One region of the Serratia sp. C2(1) genome, then DNA from elsewhere that is predicted to be linked to it. Evidence: predicted binding sites of a transcription regulator. Region 1 holds the regulator's gene; each other region holds the start of a gene.
What was found. The regulator PurR, encoded in region 1, represses purine synthesis genes. The targets are predictions, from matches to a motif close to CANGCAAACGTTTGCNTG.
Positions count from the first base shown of each region.

Region 2: the regulator PurR is predicted to act here: its motif matches at 2,837-2,854, upstream of guaD (guanine deaminase).
Region 3: the regulator PurR is predicted to act here: its motif matches at 2,219-2,236, upstream of glyA (serine hydroxymethyltransferase).
Region 4: the regulator PurR is predicted to act here: its motif matches at 2,645-2,662, upstream of purT (formate-dependent phosphoribosylglycinamide formyltransferase).

Region 1 covers NZ_JAZFBA010000001.1:1,872,008-1,876,845, reverse strand. The annotation lists gene punR (DNA-binding transcriptional activator PunR) at 1-729, shown strand, start outside; gene purR (HTH-type transcriptional repressor PurR) at 710-1,735, opposite strand; gene cydH (cytochrome bd-I oxidase subunit CydH) at 2,059-2,148, shown strand; gene V2S86_RS08690 (C40 family peptidase) at 2,364-3,182, opposite strand; gene V2S86_RS08685 (Grx4 family monothiol glutaredoxin) at 3,597-3,941, shown strand; gene rnt (ribonuclease T) at 4,013-4,693, opposite strand; gene gloA (lactoylglutathione lyase) at 4,773-4,838, opposite strand, start outside.
Region 2 covers NZ_JAZFBA010000001.1:1,753,990-1,758,827, reverse strand. The annotation lists gene V2S86_RS08125 (lytic polysaccharide monooxygenase) at 1-920, opposite strand, end outside; gene V2S86_RS08120 (fibronectin type III domain-containing protein) at 981-2,411, opposite strand; gene guaD (guanine deaminase) at 3,065-4,396, shown strand; gene xdhA (xanthine dehydrogenase small subunit) at 4,393-4,838, shown strand, end outside.
Region 3 covers NZ_JAZFBA010000001.1:119,233-124,070, forward strand. The annotation lists gene V2S86_RS00610 (c-type cytochrome) at 1-750, shown strand, start outside; gene hmpA (NO-inducible flavohemoprotein) at 792-1,982, opposite strand; gene glyA (serine hydroxymethyltransferase) at 2,356-3,609, shown strand; gene V2S86_RS00625 (3-phenylpropionate MFS transporter) at 3,765-4,838, shown strand, end outside.
Region 4 covers NZ_JAZFBA010000001.1:1,151,926-1,156,763, forward strand. The annotation lists gene V2S86_RS05320 (glycosyltransferase) at 61-1,068, shown strand; gene V2S86_RS05325 (YoaH family protein) at 1,132-1,377, shown strand; gene purT (formate-dependent phosphoribosylglycinamide formyltransferase) at 1,410-2,588, opposite strand; gene dbpA (ATP-dependent RNA helicase DbpA) at 2,830-4,212, shown strand; gene V2S86_RS05340 (YebG family protein) at 4,302-4,625, shown strand; gene yqfB (N(4)-acetylcytidine aminohydrolase) at 4,665-4,838, shown strand, end outside.

The DNA of each region.
Region 1 (4,838 bases):
ACTCGCAGGCAGTGCCAGCAGGTGGCCAATGGTTGGCGCGGCCAATTGAAAATTGCGGTGGATATCATCGTCAAGCCGCAGCGCAGCCGCCGGCTGGTATTGGATTTTTATCGTCATTTCCCCGATGTTGAGTTGCTGATCCAGCCGGAAGTATTTAACGGCGTGTGGGATGCGTTGGTGGACGGCCGCGCCGATATGGCGATCGGCGCTACGCGAGCGGTGCCTGTCGGCGGCGGTTTTGCCTTTCGTGACATGGGCGATATGCGCTGGTTGTGTGTCGCCGGCCCGCAGCATCCATTGGCGGCGTTGGATGGCCTGCTGAACGATGATCAGCTCCGGCCTTTCCCTTCCCTGTGTCTGGAGGATACCTCGCGCAATCTGCCCAAACGGGTTACCTGGACGCTGGATAACCAGCGGCGGTTGGTGGTGCCGGATTGGGCATCTGCGGTGGATTGCTTGTGCGCCGGTTTGTGCGTCGGCATGATGCCTGCGCATCAGGTGCTGCCGTTGGTGCAGCGCGGTGAGTTGGTGGCGCTGCAACTGCAACAGCCATTTCCCGCCAGCCCCTGCTGCCTGACCTGGCAGCAGAATACCCCATCGCCGGCGATGGCCTGGCTGCTGGACTACCTGGGGGACAGTGAAACCTTGAATCAGGAATGGCTGAGCGAAGTGACGCCGGAAACCGCCCAGGCTCCCGGCGACGGTGTGACTAGCGGCGGTAATCGATGAAGGGGCCGTCGGCGACCGAGCGGCGTTCAACCAGCTTAGGATGCACTTCAATGACCTGCGACTCTTCACGCTTGCTGATGATGCGATCCAGCAGCATGGTGAACGCCATCTCGCCCAAACGCTCTTTGGGCTGATGGATCGTCGTCAGCGCCGGGGTGAAATAGCGCGCGTTGCGCACGTTATCGTAGCCGATAACTGAAATATCCTGCGGTACGCGCAGCCCCAGCTCATCGGCGGCGCAGATAGCGCCCATCGCCATAATGTCGCCGCCGCAGAATACCGCCGTTGGACGTTGTTTCTGCGACAATATCTGATGCATGGCCTTGTAGCCGGATTCCGGTTCGAAGTCGCCCTGAACAATCCACTCGTCGCGCACCTCGATATTGGCTTCTTCCATGGCTTTCAAAAAGCCCTGATGGCGGCCGCCGCCGGTATTGCGCGCCAATTGGCCCGGAATGGCGCCAATATCGCGGTGCCCGCGCTCGATCAGATAGCGGCCGGCCAGATAACCGCCTTCGAAGGCGTTGTCGATAATGGTATCGGTAAAATCGCCGCGTGCTGCGCCCCAGTCCATGACCACCATCGGGATGTTACGGTAATCTTCCAGCATCCCCAGCAATTGATCCGGGTATTCAGAGCACATCACCAGCAGGCCATCGACGCGTTTTTGCGCCAGCATCGCCAGATAAGCGCGTTGCTTGTCCAGGTTGTTGTGCGAATTGCACAGGATCAGCGTATAGCCTTTGCTGTAGCAGCTGTTTTCCACCGCCTCGATCACTTCGGCGAAATAGGGCGCTTCGCTGGAGGTGGCCAGCAGACCAATAGATTTGGTGTGATTGACCTTCAGGCTGCGCGCCACGGCGCTGGGAGAATAGTGCAGCTCTTTGATCGCGGCCCCAACGGCCGCTTTGGTCTCTTCGGCGACGAAACGAGTCTTATTGATGACGTGCGAAACGGTGGTGGTGGAAACGCCAGCGCGTTTGGCCACATCTTTAATCGTTGCCATGTAAAGAATGACTCCTGAGCTCACATGTTGCAGCATGTAAGTGTGATGTTAATCGTTTGCCTGCGTAGATCCTTCTTCCAAATAAGCGAAACTGAGTTTTTAGTGTGTTGAAGTCGTCAGCGCTTGGTCAGGAGGGGCATTTTGCCGGTACGCAGTTGTGAACTGCGAATTTTGTCCCATATTGAGCCAAAGTGGAAGAGGTAATCAGTATTATAAACCGGGAAATGATAACAAGATTTTATTGCCTAACTGTGGGAAAATGGTTTGACGCATTAATTGTGTGCCTTTTATCCTTGGGAAAACCCGTCTGAAAAGGAGTTGTAATGGATACCGATCTGAAAATGTCACTGTTCACTACTGTGTGCGCGCTGGCCGTTATTATCGCTTTTAGCTTCACTGCGGCGTTGAACTGATCCCCGGTTGTAATACAGGCGCAGCCTGCTGCGCCTGTTCGCGTTTCCTGCCATTACGTCATATTTTTTCACAAGCACCCAACTACACCCATGCCTGGAAATTTTTCATGCGGTTGGCTAACGCGTTGTCAGAGCGCGGCGAAAGCACCGAAGGACAGAACGATTGCCGTAGCTTGCGTGGAGTGCGGCCGGGGGAGTACCAGCCGCGGGGGATATTATCGAATGGTTTTCGGCGTTACCACACGGCGTGCGCCAATGTAGTGGTTTTGCCAGTAGTCGTTGTCCAGTTGGCTGATACGGATTTCCTCGCCCGTACGCGGTGACTGAATGAATTTGCCGTTGCCCAGATAGACGCCGACATGATCGGCCACGCCGCGGTTGTTGATGCGGAAGAACACCAGGTCACCGCTTTCCAGCTCGTTTTTCTTGATCGGCGCTGCGTCGCGCAGGTGATACATCTCGTTGGCGGTGCGCGGCATCTTGATTTTCACGACGTCTTTATAGGCGTAATAAATCAGGCCGCTGCAGTCGAAACCGGTTCTTGGCGAAGTCCCGCCCCAGCGATAAGGTTTGCCCATTTGATCCATCAGCTTGGCCATGGCGGTTTGCTTGGCGTGCTGATAGCGCTTTTTGTGCGCCGGGCTGAGTTTCAGTGGCTTATCGTCACGTACCAATTTGGCGGTGGCCATACCGGCTTCCCGATGGCGGCCATAGCCTTTTTTGTAGCCCTTTTTAGGTGGGGTTACTTTGATTTTGGCTATTTTCTGGGTTGAGTGTTTCGATTTGGCGCTAACGATCTTTTTAGCGGTTTTTTCTGTTTTGGCTTTGGAAACCTTGGTAGTTTTTTGCGGTGCAGTAACTTTCACTTTTTTGCTGGTCTTTGCCGCTTTCTTTTTCTTGCGGTCATCCGGCCGAGCTTCATTAACGTGGCTCTTGCGCTGCTCGGCGGCAACACGTGCCTGTGGCGCAGCGTGCGCCAGATTTAAGAATAGCTGTGTAAACAACAGCACAAAAAGCGTAAGAATTAAACGCATGTCGACGTTACCAACCTTGGCCCCGGAACAGATATCGAAAGAATGACAGTATTCCCCAATTTCGCCATATAAAACAGCGAAGAACTCATAAATGATAATCCATATTGTGAGAAAACGTTAACGGCTTTTTTTTTGCTGAAAAATCAATCCATTGATGTATAAAAAATCACCTTTTGCCGCTGGCGGAATTATTAAAGGGCACTGAACGGCGGAAAAATATATTAGTGAAATGGTCGGATTAAAAATGTTATTCTGAGCGTATGTTTTAACCGGAATGGCCTTGCCGGTGAGACGCGATTGGCAACGGGGGAATGCCCTTGCAAAAGATGGCGTTTTCTTGCGACTGTTCCAGCCGCTACAATAGCCAGTGTGATGCATGTTGTAGCCATGAGATGTGGCTTGAGGAAGCAATAAATGACGACGATTGAAAAAATTCAACAGCAGATCGGTGAAAACCCTATTCTGCTGTACATGAAAGGTTCACCGAAACTGCCAAACTGCGGTTTCTCTGCGCAAGCGGTACAGGCGCTGTCTGCCTGTGGCGAACGCTTTGCCTACGTTGATATTCTGCAGAACCCGGATATCCGTTCCGAGTTGCCGAAATATGCCAACTGGCCGACTTTCCCGCAGTTGTGGGTAGACGGTGAGCTGGTCGGCGGCTGCGATATCATTATTGAAATGTATCAGCGCGGCGAACTGCAGCAGCTGATCAAAGAAACGGCAGAGAAGTATAAAGAGCAAGAAGACCAGCAGCCATAACGGCCCGGGTTTATTGCAAGAAGAGATCGGGCGGCGCCAGTGCAAACTGGGCCGCCCGATTTATTTGTAGCTTAGTCGATATTACCGATGGCCAGCGGCCATCCGCCAAGGCGTTTCCAGCGGTTAACCAGCTCGCAGAACAGTTGAGCGGTTTGTTCGGTGTCATACAGGGCCGAATGCGCCTGGGTGCTGTCGAACGGAATATCGGCGGCAATACAGGCTTTGGCCAATACGGTTTGCCCCAACACCAGCCCGCTCAGCGCTGCGGTGTCAAAGGTGGCGAACGGGTGGAAAGGGTTGCGCTTCAGGCTTGCGCGCTCTGCTGCGGCCATCAGAAAGCTGTGATCAAAGTTGGCGTTGTGCGCCACGATAATGGCCCGGTTACAGCCGCGATCCTTGATGCCTTTACGCACCGCTTTAAAAATGGTGTGCAATGCATCGTATTCACTGACTGCGCCGCGCAGCGGGTTATGCGGATCGATACCGTTGAATGCCAGCGCTTCGGGTTGCAGGTTGGCGCCTTCAAAAGGCTCAACGTGAAAGTGCAGGGTTTCATCCTGCTGCAACCAGCCTTCTTCGTCCATTTTTAGCGTAACGGCGGCAATCTCCAGCAGCGCGTCGGTTTTGGCATTAAATCCGGCGGTTTCTATATCTATCACTACGGGATAAAACCCACGAAAACGACCACTCAGGGCGTTAAGATCACTTTTTTCGGCCATCAGTTTCTTATCTTCATCGAATACAGCGCGCATTATGGCAAATTTTACGCCCGGTTGCAGGCGGTTATCGCAGGCATAACAAGAAGGGCGCCGAAAGCGCCCCTTATCGTTCTCAGTGGCCGAGACCCTGACCGGCATGTTTGTTCTCGATCAGTTCGATCTTGTAGCCGTCCGGATC
Region 2 (4,838 bases), 120 kb from region 1:
GGTGCGGTAGGCGGATTGTCCTCACCCCCTTCAACGAGCGTGCGGGCAACGATCGAATTCCCCGGCAGCGATTGATTATGTTCACTGTCCGTGGCGGCGACGAAATAGGTGTAGTCCGTGTCCGGAGCCAGGTTTTTATGGGTATAGCCGAGCGTCGGCGCATCGAGCTTAACCAACAGGTCGCCGTTGCAAAAAACGGAGTAGTGGGTAATGGGATGCGTACCCGTGGAGGCTGACCAGGCTAGCTCAAGCGAATTTGTGGTCACATTGGTCGCATGCAAGCCGCCAGGAGGGGTCGGACGCTCGCTCCCGCCGGCCTCGGTGAAGTTGAGATCGATAACCTGATAAAACGCGTTGCCGGTATTGGCGACTTCCCAGACGGCGAGCAACACATGGTAGCCACTTCTCTCCGGCAGCGTCAGCTGATGGATTGTCGGTTCAGGCGGCGTTAACGCTGCCTGATGCTCCCAGTGTGGCTGAGCGGACAGCTCTGCTTTATAGAAGGGCGTCGATTCGAACTGGTCACGCGCGAGTTTGCGTTGTGGGTCCCAATCGGCCTTGGTGATGAAATAGTTCCAGCGACGGGTGAGGTGAAGTGCATGGTATGCCCAGGACACCGTAAGGGGTTGGCCCGCTTTGACCTCATGTTTGCGCCATTGGGTACCGGGCTCGTCGAGGAATAGCGCACCAGGCCAGCCACCGCTGGCAATTTGCCCATCTGCCGCCGGGACATTGCTGATATCGTCGGTTGGCGCGATCGGGTCATGCAAGCCGCCTGCGATGGCGGGGAAGAATTTCCCTGCCTCCAGGGAGCTCGGATCGGTATCCGTCAACTTACCTTCCTGGTAGGCGAAGATAGCGCGAGATTCCGGGGAAAACACATGCCCGTGACGAGGTTGATTACGTCGTGCGTTAGCCATTTTATTTCTCCATTTATTCAATGAGATATTAATAATTTTGCGGGTAAAGGCCGTGCGAGATTATCGACGCGTTTCGACCTGCCAAAGCATGTCGGCCAGAGAAGGGATCCAGAATCGGTTAGAGGTATGTTCCTGAATGCACAAATAGGTATTGCCGGCATAGCTGACGCGATCGCCACGGTTATACCATTGCTCTGTGCGCCATTGTGGTGCAGCGCCGGGCAGTGTGCCGGCCAACAGCGGCGCACTGTTTGAAGAGCTATTGCCTTCGGTATCGGTGGCACTGACGGTGTATCGATACTGGGTACCCGCCGTCAATCCGCTGTCGACGAAACGGGTCGCCGTTGGCTGGGCAATTTTCTGGTTATCGCGCAAGACGGAGTAGTAGGCGATGGGATAGGTGCCGGTGGACGCGCTCCAGGATAGGGTAATGCTGTCCTGGGTTTGCGCCGAGGCAATAAGGTTGGCGGGTGCAGAAGGTTTCTCGCCGCTGCCGCCACCGGTCAAAAAGCCGTAACGCGTGACGAATTCCCAATCATAGGGCTGCCCGGACTTGTTCACGCCGTCATCCCAACTGACTGACCAGGTCATCAGGCCACGGATCGGATTGCCTGCTTTCTCCAGGCGTTCAAGCGCATTAATGGCGTCCTGCGGATTAATGACATAACCATTAGCTGCACCATCAATATTAGCGGGCAGGCCGATAATGAATTTATCTGCCGGAATGCGGGTAAAACCACGGGTGCCGTGAGTGAGACTGTCGGTGAGGTAATAAAGAAAATCCTCTTTCATGGCGTCGTCGTCTTGTTTAACCAGTTTATTTAACTCATCGACCCAAACGCCATCTCCGCCCTGGTTGTAATATTGCGGCGCAATAAAATCGTAAATATCTTCGAGCGCTTTAAGATAGGCGAGATAACTGCCGGATTCACGCAGGTAAGGGAATTCCGGCGCCATGCTGATAATGAAGTTTTTACCTTCCAGAGCGTAATGTTGTTTAACCATGCGCAACGCGGCGGGGATAACCGTGCGGTTGTCTGCGAAGGTGATGGCCGATTGTTCAAGGTCAATATCCAGCCCGTCGAAGCCGTAGGTTTCCACCAGTCTGATCAGTTCATAGGCCAGCATCTCTTCTTGGCCGGCGTAGAGCTCAATATGGGCGTCAGCGCCGCCAAGGGAGATGAGCACTGCGCGGCCTTGTGCATTCAAGGTATTGATTTGTTGTCTGAATTCCGCATCTGAATAGCGATAGGGTCTGAACGTTGGGATACCGCTGCCTTTCATAAAGGCCACGGCTACCACGTTGTATTCCACTGGAATGTCGGTCAGCGCCATCTCGGCGAACATGCCGCCCTGATAACCTTGCCCCGGCTCGGGGGCCCAGTTGTGCCAGAACCCCATCAGGATATTTTTTCCTGACATATCGGGCATCAGTGACGCGGAATCTCGGGTTTTGTTTTTATATTGACGTAAAATAACAGGGCTAAGCATAAATACTTTTCCTTATGTATGGGTACAGAATGGCGGTTCAGTATAAAACTGACCACGAGCTATGGTGCTATATTCATAGAAGTAAGATATAAAGTATTTCAACCTCCGTTAATTGCGGTGGTTTTTTGTAATGACTATTTCAATTTTTCTCTAATTGGTTCGTGTTTTTACAGCCTTTATATAATATCGCCGAATAATATAAAGCCATACGATAATGGCTCACATATTGATATAGATCAATGCTGTTCTATAAATATTTTTAATATTTATGAGTTTATAATATGACATTATCACCTTAATAAACTGTTTTTATATGAATGATTAAATAAGGAATGAAAAGGTTGTAAATAACATCAAAAAAAATAATCTGGCCCGGATATCGTGCATCAACGCTCAGCGTTGGTGCATTCGTTTTTTTTAACCTAAAGGCAAACGGTTGCTTGTGTTTTTCGTTATTTATTTTTAATTGAAAATAAAATTATTTTTTTTAACTATTTGTTTTCGTTGTTTGTTTTTTAGGGCGTCGGGCATGTGGCACACCCTTTGCTATCCTTTAATCAACACCTGCGATCAATAAAAAGACCGCGCTATCTCCTCCGGCTGAAACCCCATAACCGGAGGTTGTGCGCGGGTCGGTAAAAAGGAAAGGCAAAATGAGCATGCAATTCACCACGGCTATTCGTGGCAACTTTTTCGATATCGCTGCCTGTGTGGAAAGCCCGCAGCAGTTGAATGAGCAACTGCGGCATATTCCCGACGGATTACTGTTGCTAAACGAAGGCGCCATTGTCTGGTTCGGCAGTTGGCAGCAGGGCGAGCCGCTGTTGCCGTCGGGCTTCGAGGTTAAGCATTACCGCGACAAACTGATCGTGCCGGGGTTTATCGACACCCATATTCACTATCCGCAAACCGAAATGATCGGTGCCTATGGCGATCAACTGCTGGCGTGGTTGAAGCACTACACTTTCCCGACCGAAAGCCAGTTCTGCTGCGAACGGCACGCCGGCAAGATGTCGGCGTTCTTCCTGCAACAGCTGCTAAGTAACGGCACCACGACGGCGTTGGTGTTTGGCACGGTACATCCGCAATCGGTTGAAGCACTGTTCAGCCAGGCGGCGGCGCTGAACATGCGCCTGATCGCCGGTAAGGTGATGATGGACCGCCATGCACCGGACGAACTGCTGGAAACCCCGGAGCAAAGTTACCGGCAAACGCGAGAGCTGATCGCGCGCTGGCACGGCAAACAACGTCTGGGCTATGCGATAACGCCGCGTTTCGCGCCCACCAGCACCCCAGCGCTGTTGGCGCAGGTGCAGCGGCTGCGCAAGGAGTTTCCGGACGCCTGGCTGCATACTCACCTGAGCGAAAATCTGGATGAGGTGGCCTGGGTGAAAGCGCTGTTCCCGGAGAGCCGCAGCTATCTGGATGTGTATCATCAGTACGGTCTGACCGGCGAGAAAAGCGTATTCGCCCACTGTCTGCACCTGGAAGAGCAAGAGTGGGATTGCCTGTGCCAGACCGGCTCGGCGATCGCGTTCTGCCCGACCTCCAACCTGTTCCTCGGCAGCGGACTGTTCAACCTGCAAAAAGCCTGGCAGAAGCAGGTGAAGTTGGGTATCGGCACCGATGTCGGCGCAGGCACCACCTTCAATATGCTGCAAACGCTGGGCGAGGCTTACAAGGTCGGCCAGTTGCAGGGCTATAAACTTTCCGCCTGCGAAGCCTTCTATCACGCCACCTTGGGCGGCGCGCGCGCGTTGGCGCTGGACGATAAAATCGGCAACTTCAGCGTCGGTAAAGAGGCGGATTTTGTGGTGTTGGATCCGGCGGTATCGCCGCTGCAGAAGCTGCGTCATGAAAACAGCCGCGAACTGGCTGATCAGCTGTTCTTGCTGATGACGCTGGGGGACGATCGCAACGTTTATCGCACCTATGTTGACGGCAAAGTGGTTTACCGCATGGCCGCGCATCAGGAGGCAGCATGATCCAGTTCTTGCTTAATCAAACGTTGAAAAGTGAAAGCGCGCTCGACCCCAACACCACGGTACTGAATTATCTGCGCCGTAACCTTGGCCGCTGCGGTACCAAAGAAGGTTGCGCCTCCGGTGACTGCGGTGCCTGCACCGTGGTGTTGGCGGAGCCGGAAGACGGGCAGTTGCGTTACCGCAGCGTTAACGCCTGCCTGACGTTCGTCAGCGCGCTGCACGGCAAACAGCTGATCACGGTGGAGGATTTGAAACACCATGGCCAGTTGCACAGCGTGCAGCAGGCGATGGTCGATTGCCACGGCTCGCAGTGCGGCTTTTGCACGCCGGGGTTTGTGATGTCGATGTTCTGCCTGCAAAAAAACGGTGGGGAGTATCAGCGTGAACAGGCGCAGCAGGCGCTGGCGGGCAACCTGTGCCGCTGTACCGGCTACCGGCCGAT
Region 3 (4,838 bases), 1.8 Mb from region 1:
TGGAATCAGCTGTTCCATGACGATGCCCAATATCGGCCGGACAGCGGGCAGAGCGCCGAGTGGAACCGCGGTGCTTATCTGGTGCAGGGCGCAGGCCACTGCGGCAGCTGCCATACGCCGCGCGGCTGGGCAATGCAGGAAAAGGGGTTGGACAGCAAGGAACCGGCCTTCCTGAGCGGGGCCGAGCTGGACGGTTGGTTCGCGTCTAACCTGCGCGGCATGCCGCAGGAAGAGGTGGCGGCACTGTTGAAAACCGGCCGCAGTCGGCATGCTGCGGTGGCCGGGCCGATGAGCGAGGTGGTCGCCCACAGTACGCAATATCTTACCGATGGCGACCTGAACGCCATTGCCGCTTACCTGCACAGCCTGGCGGCGGAAAAACCCCAGGCAGAGAAAGCCATAGCCCCGGTGGTCGGCAGTCAACAGGCCGGGCAGCGCACCTATGCAATGTACTGTTCAACTTGCCACGGCAAGAAAGGCGAGGGCAGCGATAACACCATTCCGGCATTGGCAGGCAACGCGACGGTGACGGCGGACAATCCGCTGACCGCGCTGCGTGTGTTGCTGGAAGGGGCGCAAACGCCGATCACTCAGCAGGCTACCGCGATCGCCATGCCAGGTTACGGCTGGGCATTGAATGACCGGCAGGCGGCCGATCTGATGAGTTATTTGCGCGGAAGTTGGGGCAATCAGGCTGGGGCGGTAACGGCGCAGCAGGTGCAGGAGGCGCGTAAGCTGGCGGAGAAATAACGGCGGGGCGCGGTGCTGTTCACAGACCGCGCCCCGTTTGATTAGAGTACCTTATGCGGGCCGAAGCATTCGTAGTGGATGTTCTCGGCGTTCACGCCCATGTCCAGCAGCTGTTTGCCGACATGCTGCATAAAGGGGACCGGGCCGCAGAAGTAGTAATGCATCTGTGGATTGTCGAGCGTTTCGCGCAGTACGCTAAGGTTCATCAAGCCGCGGCTCTGATAATCGCGGCCTTCCACGTCGTCGGTGCCCGGCTCGCGGTACCAGACGTGACGGCTCAGGTTTGGCATGCGGCCGGCGATACTCGCCACTTCATCTGCGAAGGCATGAACGCCGCCGTTTTCCGCCGCGTGCAACCAGTGTACGTCCGCCAGATGTTGATTGTCGTGCAGGGTATTGAGCATACCGAGCATGGGCGTTTGGCCCACGCCGGCGGAAATCAGCGCTACCGGGGTGGTTGGCTGCACGTCAAGGAAGAAATCCCCGTGCGGCGGTGCCAGATAAAGCACATCGCCCTCTTTGGCCTGTTGATGCAGGAAATTCGAGACCTTACCTTGATCTTCACGCTTCACCGCGATGCGGTAGTATTCGCCGTTAGGCGCGGTGGTCAGTGAGTATTGGCGGATTTCCTGATTTTCCATGCTGTCGTCATTGATATAGACCGCCAGATATTGCCCCGGCTTGAAGTCAATCACGCGGCCGCCGTCAACCGGCGCCAGCACGAAGCTGCAAATCACGTCGCTTTGCGGCTGTTTTTTGACAATGCGGAAAGCGCGCCGTTCGCGCCAGCCGCCATTCGCGTTTTCACTTTCCTGATAAATCTGGCCTTCACGCTGGATGAATACGTTCGCCAATACGCCGTAGGCCTTGCCCCAGGCATCCAGCACTTCCTGGCCTGGGCTGAACATTTCGTCCAGCGTCGCCAGCAGATGGCCGCCGACAATTTGATACTGCTCCGGCTGGATATTCAGGCTGGTGTGCTTTTGGGCAATACGCTCTACCGCCGGCAGCAGCGCCGCCAGGTTTTCGATATTGGCGGCATAGGCACAGATCGCATCGAACAACGCCTGGCGTTGATCGCCGTTGCGCTGGTTATTCATGTTGAAAACATCTTTCAACTCAGGATTGTGTTCGAACATGCGATCGTAGAAATGGGCGGTCAGTTTAGGCCCGGTAGCAGCCAGCAGGGGAATCGTGGATTTTACGGTGGCGATGGTTTGGCTATCCAGCATGGTAGTGCTCCTTTAGCTTCAATTATTGGAATATTTAAATGTTGCATATTAAATGCATCTTTAAGTTTGCCCAAATATTAGCGATTTCCGTCAGGGCTGTAAATACCCTTGTTTTTGTTGCGGAGATGTTAAGCGACGATCCCGCTCACAGAACATGAAAAAACCGCATCCTCGGCATGAGTAAAAGTCCGTTGCCGGATGGCGTGATATACAGGATCAAAGCCTTGCCGCGCGTCATGCCAATCGTTTGCGTAAAAACCTCTGTCAAGACCTATCCTCGGTAGGGGAAAACAGTTTACACTGTTGCCCAGAACCCAACCGGGTAGTTATTTGGTGATTTTTTAGTTAGCCGATTTAAGTCAGGAGATGCCGGATGTTAAAGCGTGAAATGAACATTGCCGATTATGATGCCGAACTGTGGCGTGCAATGGAGCAAGAGGTCGTGCGTCAGGAAGAGCACATTGAACTGATTGCGTCTGAGAACTACACCAGCCCGCGCGTAATGCAGGCTCAGGGTTCCCAGTTGACCAACAAATACGCTGAAGGCTATCCGGGCAAGCGTTATTACGGCGGCTGCGAATATGTGGATATCGTTGAGCAACTGGCCATCGACCGCGCCAAAGCGCTGTTTGGCGCAGATTACGCCAACGTGCAGCCGCACTCCGGCTCCCAGGCTAACTTCGCCGTCTACACCGCGCTGCTGCAGCCGGGCGACACCATTCTGGGCATGAACCTGGCGCACGGCGGCCACCTGACCCACGGTTCCCCGGTCAACCTGTCCGGCAAACTGTACAACGTGGTGCCTTACGGCATCGACAAGGAAGGCAAGATCGACTACGACGATCTGGCCAAACAGGCTCAGACCCACAAACCCAAAATGATCATCGGCGGCTTCTCGGCCTTCTCCGGTCTGGTTAACTGGAAAAAAATGCGTGAAATCGCCGACAGCATCGGCGCTTACCTGTTCGTTGACATGGCTCACGTTGCGGGCCTGGTCGCCGCTGAGGTTTACCCGAACCCGGTGCCGTATGCGCACATCGTCACCACCACCACCCACAAAACCCTGGCGGGCCCGCGCGGTGGCCTGATCCTGGCGAAGGGCGGCGACGAAGAGCTGTACAAGAAACTGAACTCCGCCGTATTCCCTGGCGGCCAGGGCGGCCCGCTGATGCACGTGATCGCCGGTAAAGCGGTGGCGCTGAAAGAAGCGATGGAGCCAGCGTTCAAGGCTTACCAGCAGCAAGTCGCCGATAACGCCAAAGCGATGGTGAAGGTGTTCCTGGAACGCGGTTACAACGTGGTTTCCGGCGGTACTCATAACCACCTGTTCCTGCTGGACCTGGTTGACAAAAACCTGACCGGTAAAGAAGCTGACGCTGCCCTGGGCCGCGCCAACATCACCGTGAACAAAAACAGCGTGCCAAACGATCCGAAAAGCCCGTTCGTTACCTCAGGCATTCGTATCGGCACGCCGGCTGTGACTCGCCGCGGCTTCAAAATCGCTGAAGTGACTGAGTTGGCCGGTTGGATCTGCGACGTGCTGGACAACATCAACGATGAAGCCACCATCGAACGCACCAAGAAGAAAGTGCTGGAGATCTGCGCCCGCCTGCCGGTCTACGCATAATTCTGCTTTCTCTTTAAAAACCCGCTTCGGCGGGTTTTTTTATGCCTGTTGCCGGCAAACTGTGAACTGCTTATCACTCTATTCCCTTGATCGTGAATGAGCATTGCTCGTGGGTGTGAGCTCTGTCAAAGTATCGCCTACACACCGGAGGGATCATGGTTCTGCAATCAACGCGTTGGCTCGCTCTCAGTTATTTCACCTACTTCTTTTCTTATGGCATCTTCTTACCGTTTTGGGGCGTTTGGCTGAAAGGCGAGGGCATCGCGCCTGAAACCATAGGTATTCTGCTCGGTGCCGGTCTGGTCGCGCGTTTCCTCGGCAGTTTGCTGATTGCTCCCCGGGTTAAAGATCCTTCCCATCTGGTGACGGCATTACGCCTGCTGGCGTTGCTGACGCTGGCCTTCGCCGTCGGGTTCTGCTTCGGTAATGGCTGGGGTTGGTTGATGTTGGTGATTGCCGGCTTCAACCTGTTCTTTTCGCCGTTGGTGCCGTTGACCGACGCGCTGGCCGCCACCTGGCAAAAACAAATCACCATGGATTACGGGCGTGTCAGGCTGTGGGGCTCGCTGGCGTTTGTGATCGGCTCGGCGCTGACCGGGCAAATGGTGTCGGTTTGGGGCCATAACGCCATTCTTTACAGCTTGATCCTCAGCGTGCTGGCGATGCTGCTGGGCATGATGCTGAAACCGAGCGTGATGCCGCAGGGGGAGACGCGTACTCAAAGCGAGCCAGACCGCTCACTGCGCGAAATGCTCAAGGAAGGGCCGGTCTGGCGTTTCCTGTTGTGCGTCACGTTGCTGCAGGGCGCGCACGCCGGCTATTACAGCTTCGGTTCCATCTACTGGCAGGAGGCCGGTTACTCGGCTTCGACGATCGGTTATCTGTGGTCGCTGGGCGTGGTGGCAGAAGTCATCGTTTTCGCCAGCAGCAATTTCCTGTTCCGCCGCTGGAATGCGCGCAATCTGCTGCTGCTTTCCGCCTGCTGCGGAGTACTGCGCTGGAGCCTGATGGCCTCCAGCACCGAGCTGGGTTGGCTGTTGGTGATCCAGATCCTGCATTGCGGCACCTTTACCGTTTGCCATCTGGCGGCGATGCGTTTTATCGCTGCGCGCAAAGGGCCGGAGGTGATCCGGCTGCAGGCGATTTACTCGGCGCTGGCGATGGGCGGCGGTATTGCGATTATGACGGTGATTGCCGGTTTCCTGTTTGAACATCTGCAGGGCGGGGTA
Region 4 (4,838 bases), 720 kb from region 1:
TAACGCCATTTTTTTAGAAAAAAGAAATATTTATTCGTTACTTTTTGCGAAGAGCTGCCTATGCCCTTAATGTTGAGTGTCATTGTCCCGCTGCATAACGCGGGTGAACTGTTCGAGCCTTTTATGGCGTCTCTGCTGGCCCAGGATGAACAACGGCTGGAGGTGATCATCGTCAATGACGGCTCTACCGATGGCTCCGGCGCCGCCGCCCACCGCTATGCGCGACTGCATCCGCATATTACCGTGATCGACCAACCTAATTCCGGTGTTTCCTGCGCGCGCAATGCGGGCCTGGCCATTGCGCAGGGGAAATATGTGGCGTTTCCGGACGCTGATGATGTATTGGCACCTGAAATGTATTCAACGTTAGTGGCCCTGGCCGAACAAGAACAATTAGATGTCATGCAGTGTAATGGGGAGCGTTATTTTACCCATGGAGATGAATTGCAACCGATTATTCCGCAAAATCGACTGGGCGACACCGGCGTAATTAGCGGGGCGCAATGGTTGGATCGTGCGTTGAAAACAAGAAAGTTTATCCATGTGGTTTGGTTGGCGGTGTATCGCCTTGATTTTATTAAACGGCATCAGTTGTATTTCGAGCCGGGTTTGCATCACCAGGATATTCCCTGGACCACCGAAGTGATGTTTAATGCGCAACGGGTCAAGTACCTCAGCAAAGCCTTGTATCGGCAACGGGTGCACGATCAATCCATCAGCAATCGCCGCCGCACCGGCAAGGCGAACGTGGAATACCAGCGGCACTATATGAAAATAGTGGAAATGCTGGTGGTGCTTAACCAACGTTATGCCGGAAAAATGGTTATTCGGCCGGCGTTTCACTGGCAGATTGCCCGCGAGGCGTTGGGTATTTGCCACAGTATTCGTCGGGAGCCTGAACTGGCGGCGCAGTGCCGAATCACCGAGGAGTTTTATCAGCGTGGCATTGATCGAACCATGGCGGCTAACGCGCGCGGTCTCAAGCAGAACTGGCACGTTATGTTGTGGTTGCATCGCCTGAAACAGTGGCAAGGCGGCGATCATTGCTCGCAGCCCGCCGCCGAATAACAGGCGTTGGGATCCGCCGGTTTAAGGCGTATAATCCCCCTCCATTTTGCCGGAGAGAAACACATGCTTGCAGGTATGCCGTCATTGAGTCACCAAGAGCAGCAGGAAGCTGCGGACCGTATCCATCTGTTGATGGGACAAGGCATGAGCAGTGGTGAAGCCATCGCGCGCGTCGCGCAGGAAATCCGCGAAAAACACCAGGGCGACCAGGTTAGCGTTCTGTTTGATGACGAAGACGAAGACGAAGATTATCAGGAAAGGCCGGACGAGCAGGCTGACGACGATTCGGAAGAAGACGAAAACTATTGATGTAGCAGGGGCCGGCAAGCCGGCCCCAACGTTTACCCCTCAATCACTACCGCGGCGGCAGCCTGCTTGGCTAGCGCCACTGCATGCTCTACATTTTCCGCCGTTGCCAGTGCCACACCCATCCTGCGTTGCCCGTTAATTTCCGGCTTGCCGAACAAACGCAGCTGATTGTAGCCGGTCAGTGCGCGATCCAAACCGCTGAAGCGCAGATCGCTGCTGGTCATCTGTGGCAGGATCACCGCCGAGGCCGAAGGGCCGAACTGACGAATAGCGCCAATGGGCAGACCAAGGAAGGCGCGAACGTGCAGGGCGAATTCGGACAGATCCTGCGAGATCAACGTCACCATGCCGGTATCGTGCGGGCGCGGTGACACCTCGCTGAAGATCACTTCATCGCCGCAGACGAACAATTCAACGCCGAACAGACCGAATCCGCCTAACGCCTGCACCACGTTTTGCGCAATCTCCTGCGCACGGTTCAATGCCAGCTCGCTCATCCGTTGCGGTTGCCACGATTCACGATAATCTCCGTCCTCCTGGCGGTGGCCTATTGGCGCACAGAAATGGACACCGTCGATCGCACTGATGGTCAACAGGGTAATTTCAAAATCAAACTTCACCAGCCCTTCGACAATCACTCGCCCGCCGCCGGCGCGGCCGCCCTGTTGGGCATAATCCCAGGCGGTTTTCAACTGCTCCGGGCTGCGGATTAGGCTCTGGCCCTTACCGGAGGAACTCATGACCGGTTTGATAATACACGGATAGCCAATTTCGGCGACGGCCTGCCGGAAGGCTTCTTCGCCGTCGGCAAAGCGGTAGCTGGAGGTCGGTAGGCCCAGGGTTTCAGCGGCCAGACGGCGGATACCTTCACGGTTCATGGTCAGGCGAGTCGCTTTGGCACAGGGCACTACGCGGTGTCCTTGTTGCTCCAATTCAACCAGCATGCTGGTGGCGATGGCTTCGATCTCCGGCACGATGTAATCGGGGCGTTCCTGTTCAATCAGGGCTTTCAGCGCGTTGCCGTCCAGCATATTGATGACGTGGCTGCGGTGCGCCACGTGCATGGCCGGGGCGTCCGCATAGCGGTCTACGGCAATCACTTCCAGTCCTAAACGCTGGCATTCGATGGCAACTTCTTTACCCAATTCGCCGGAGCCGAGCAGCATGACGCGGGTGGCTGACGGGCGCAGGGCGGTTCCAATAGTTAACATAGTCTCGTACCTGGATCTGTGGATTTAACGCGGTCTGATAATGGGTGTGCAGTATATACGAAAACGTTTGCGCATGCAGGAGGGGAGACGGAGGGCGACGTTATTGCCCAAAAAACCTGCCCGGCGGCTTTTTTTATGCGTGAAATCCGTAAACCCTACTATCTCTGTTATCATCTGCGGCTGATTCGGCGCCAACCCGTGGGTGCGCCGCCATTCCATTTGCCATATAAGAGTTATCGCCGTGAGCACAGTATCTTTTTCTTCCCTGCCGCTGCCAGCCGAACAGTTGGCCAACCTCAACGAACTGGGGTACGCCGAAATGACGCCGGTGCAGGCCGCCGCGTTGCCCGCCATCCTGAAAGGGCAGGACGTTCGTGCCAAAGCAAAAACCGGCAGCGGTAAAACGGCGGCGTTCGGTATCGGCCTGCTGGACAAAATCAATGTTTCCCAGGTGGCGACACAGGCGTTGATCTTGTGCCCGACACGCGAACTGGCTGACCAGGTAAGCAAAGAGTTGCGCCGGCTGGCGCGTTTCACCCAGAACATCAAAATCCTTACCCTGTGCGGCGGCCAGCCAATGGGGCCACAGCTTGATTCGCTGGTGCATGCGCCGCATATCGTGGTGGGCACGCCGGGGCGTCTTCAGGAGCATTTGCGCAAGAAAACGCTGGTGCTGGATGAATTGAAAGTGCTGGTGTTGGATGAAGCCGATCGCATGCTGGACATGGGCTTTGCCGATGACATCGACGACGTGATCAGTTACACCCCGCCGCAGCGCCAGACTCTGTTGTTCTCGGCGACCTATCCGAGCGGTATTGAGCGTATCAGCGCCCGCGTGCAGCGTGAGCCGTTGAATGTGGAAGTGGACGATGGCGACGATCAGACCTCCATTGAACAACGCTTTTACGAGACTACCCGCGATCAGCGCCCGGCGGTGCTGGTGTCCGCCATTCGTCATTATCAGCCTTCTTCCTGCGTGGTGTTCTGCAACACCAAGCGCGATTGCCAGAGCGTATATGAAGCGCTGGAAGCCCGTGGTATCAGCGTATCGGCGCTGCATGGCGATTTGGAACAGCGCGATCGCGATCAGGTGCTGGTGCGTTTTGCCAACCGCAGTTGCCGGGTGCTGGTAGCGACCGACGTAGCCGCTCGTGGGCTGGATATCAAAGAGCTGGAGCTGGTCGTCAACTATGAGCTGGCATTTGATCCGGAAGTACACGTACACCGTATTGGCCGTACTGGCCGCGCGGGCCTGAACGGCCTGGCGATCACCCTGTGTACGCCGCAGGAGATGGAGCGTGCGCATGCGGTCGAGGAGTACCAGCGCAAGGCGGTCACCTGGGCGCCGGTGTCTGAATTGAGCGGTGCTTCCAATACCACGCTGGAGGCCGAAATGGTCACCCTGTGCATCGACGGCGGGCGCAAAGCCAAAATTCGCCCTGGCGACATTCTCGGTGCCTTGACCGGCGACGCCGGGTTGACGGCCGCTGAAGTGGGGAAAATCGACATGTTCCCGGTACACGCCTATGTGGCGATCCGCAAGGCCAGTGCTCGCAGGGCGCTGCAACAGCTTCAGCAGGGCAAAATCAAAGGCAAGAACTGCAAGGTGCGGTTGTTGAAATAATTCGCGTCAGGGGTGCGCCTTGCATCCCTGCGTAAAATCACCTTATACTGTATAAAAATACAGTATTCTAACCTTTGAGGAATGCACACATGGCCGTTGAAGTAAAATATGTGGTGGTGAGAAACGGTGAGGAAAAGATGACTTTCGCAACCAAGAAAGAAGCCGATGCTTACGACAAAATGCTGGATCTGGCGGACAGCCTCGGTGAATGGCTGCAGCAGGCGCCTTTGAACCTGGATGACGAGCAGCGTGAAGGGCTGAGCTTCTTCCTGGCGGAGCATAAAGACGCGCTGGGGCAGATTCTGCGTGGCGCCGCGCCGGCGGAAGCACCGAAGAAACCGGCCAAAGAGAAAACGGAAAAATCCGTCGCTACCTCAAAAGAGGGATCTGCGTCAGAAAAGCAGGCGGCATAATGACTTATGTTGCGGCAATGTGATGAAAAAGGATCTAGAATGACCCGTGAAATAACTTTCTTCAGTCGCTTTGAGCAAGACATTTTGGCCGGGCTCAAGACGATTACTCTCCGGGACGCCAGTGAATCCCACTTTCAGCCCGGTGAGGTATTGCGCGTTAGCCGTAATGAAGATGGCGTATTTTTCTGCTTTATTGAAGTGCTGTCAGTCACG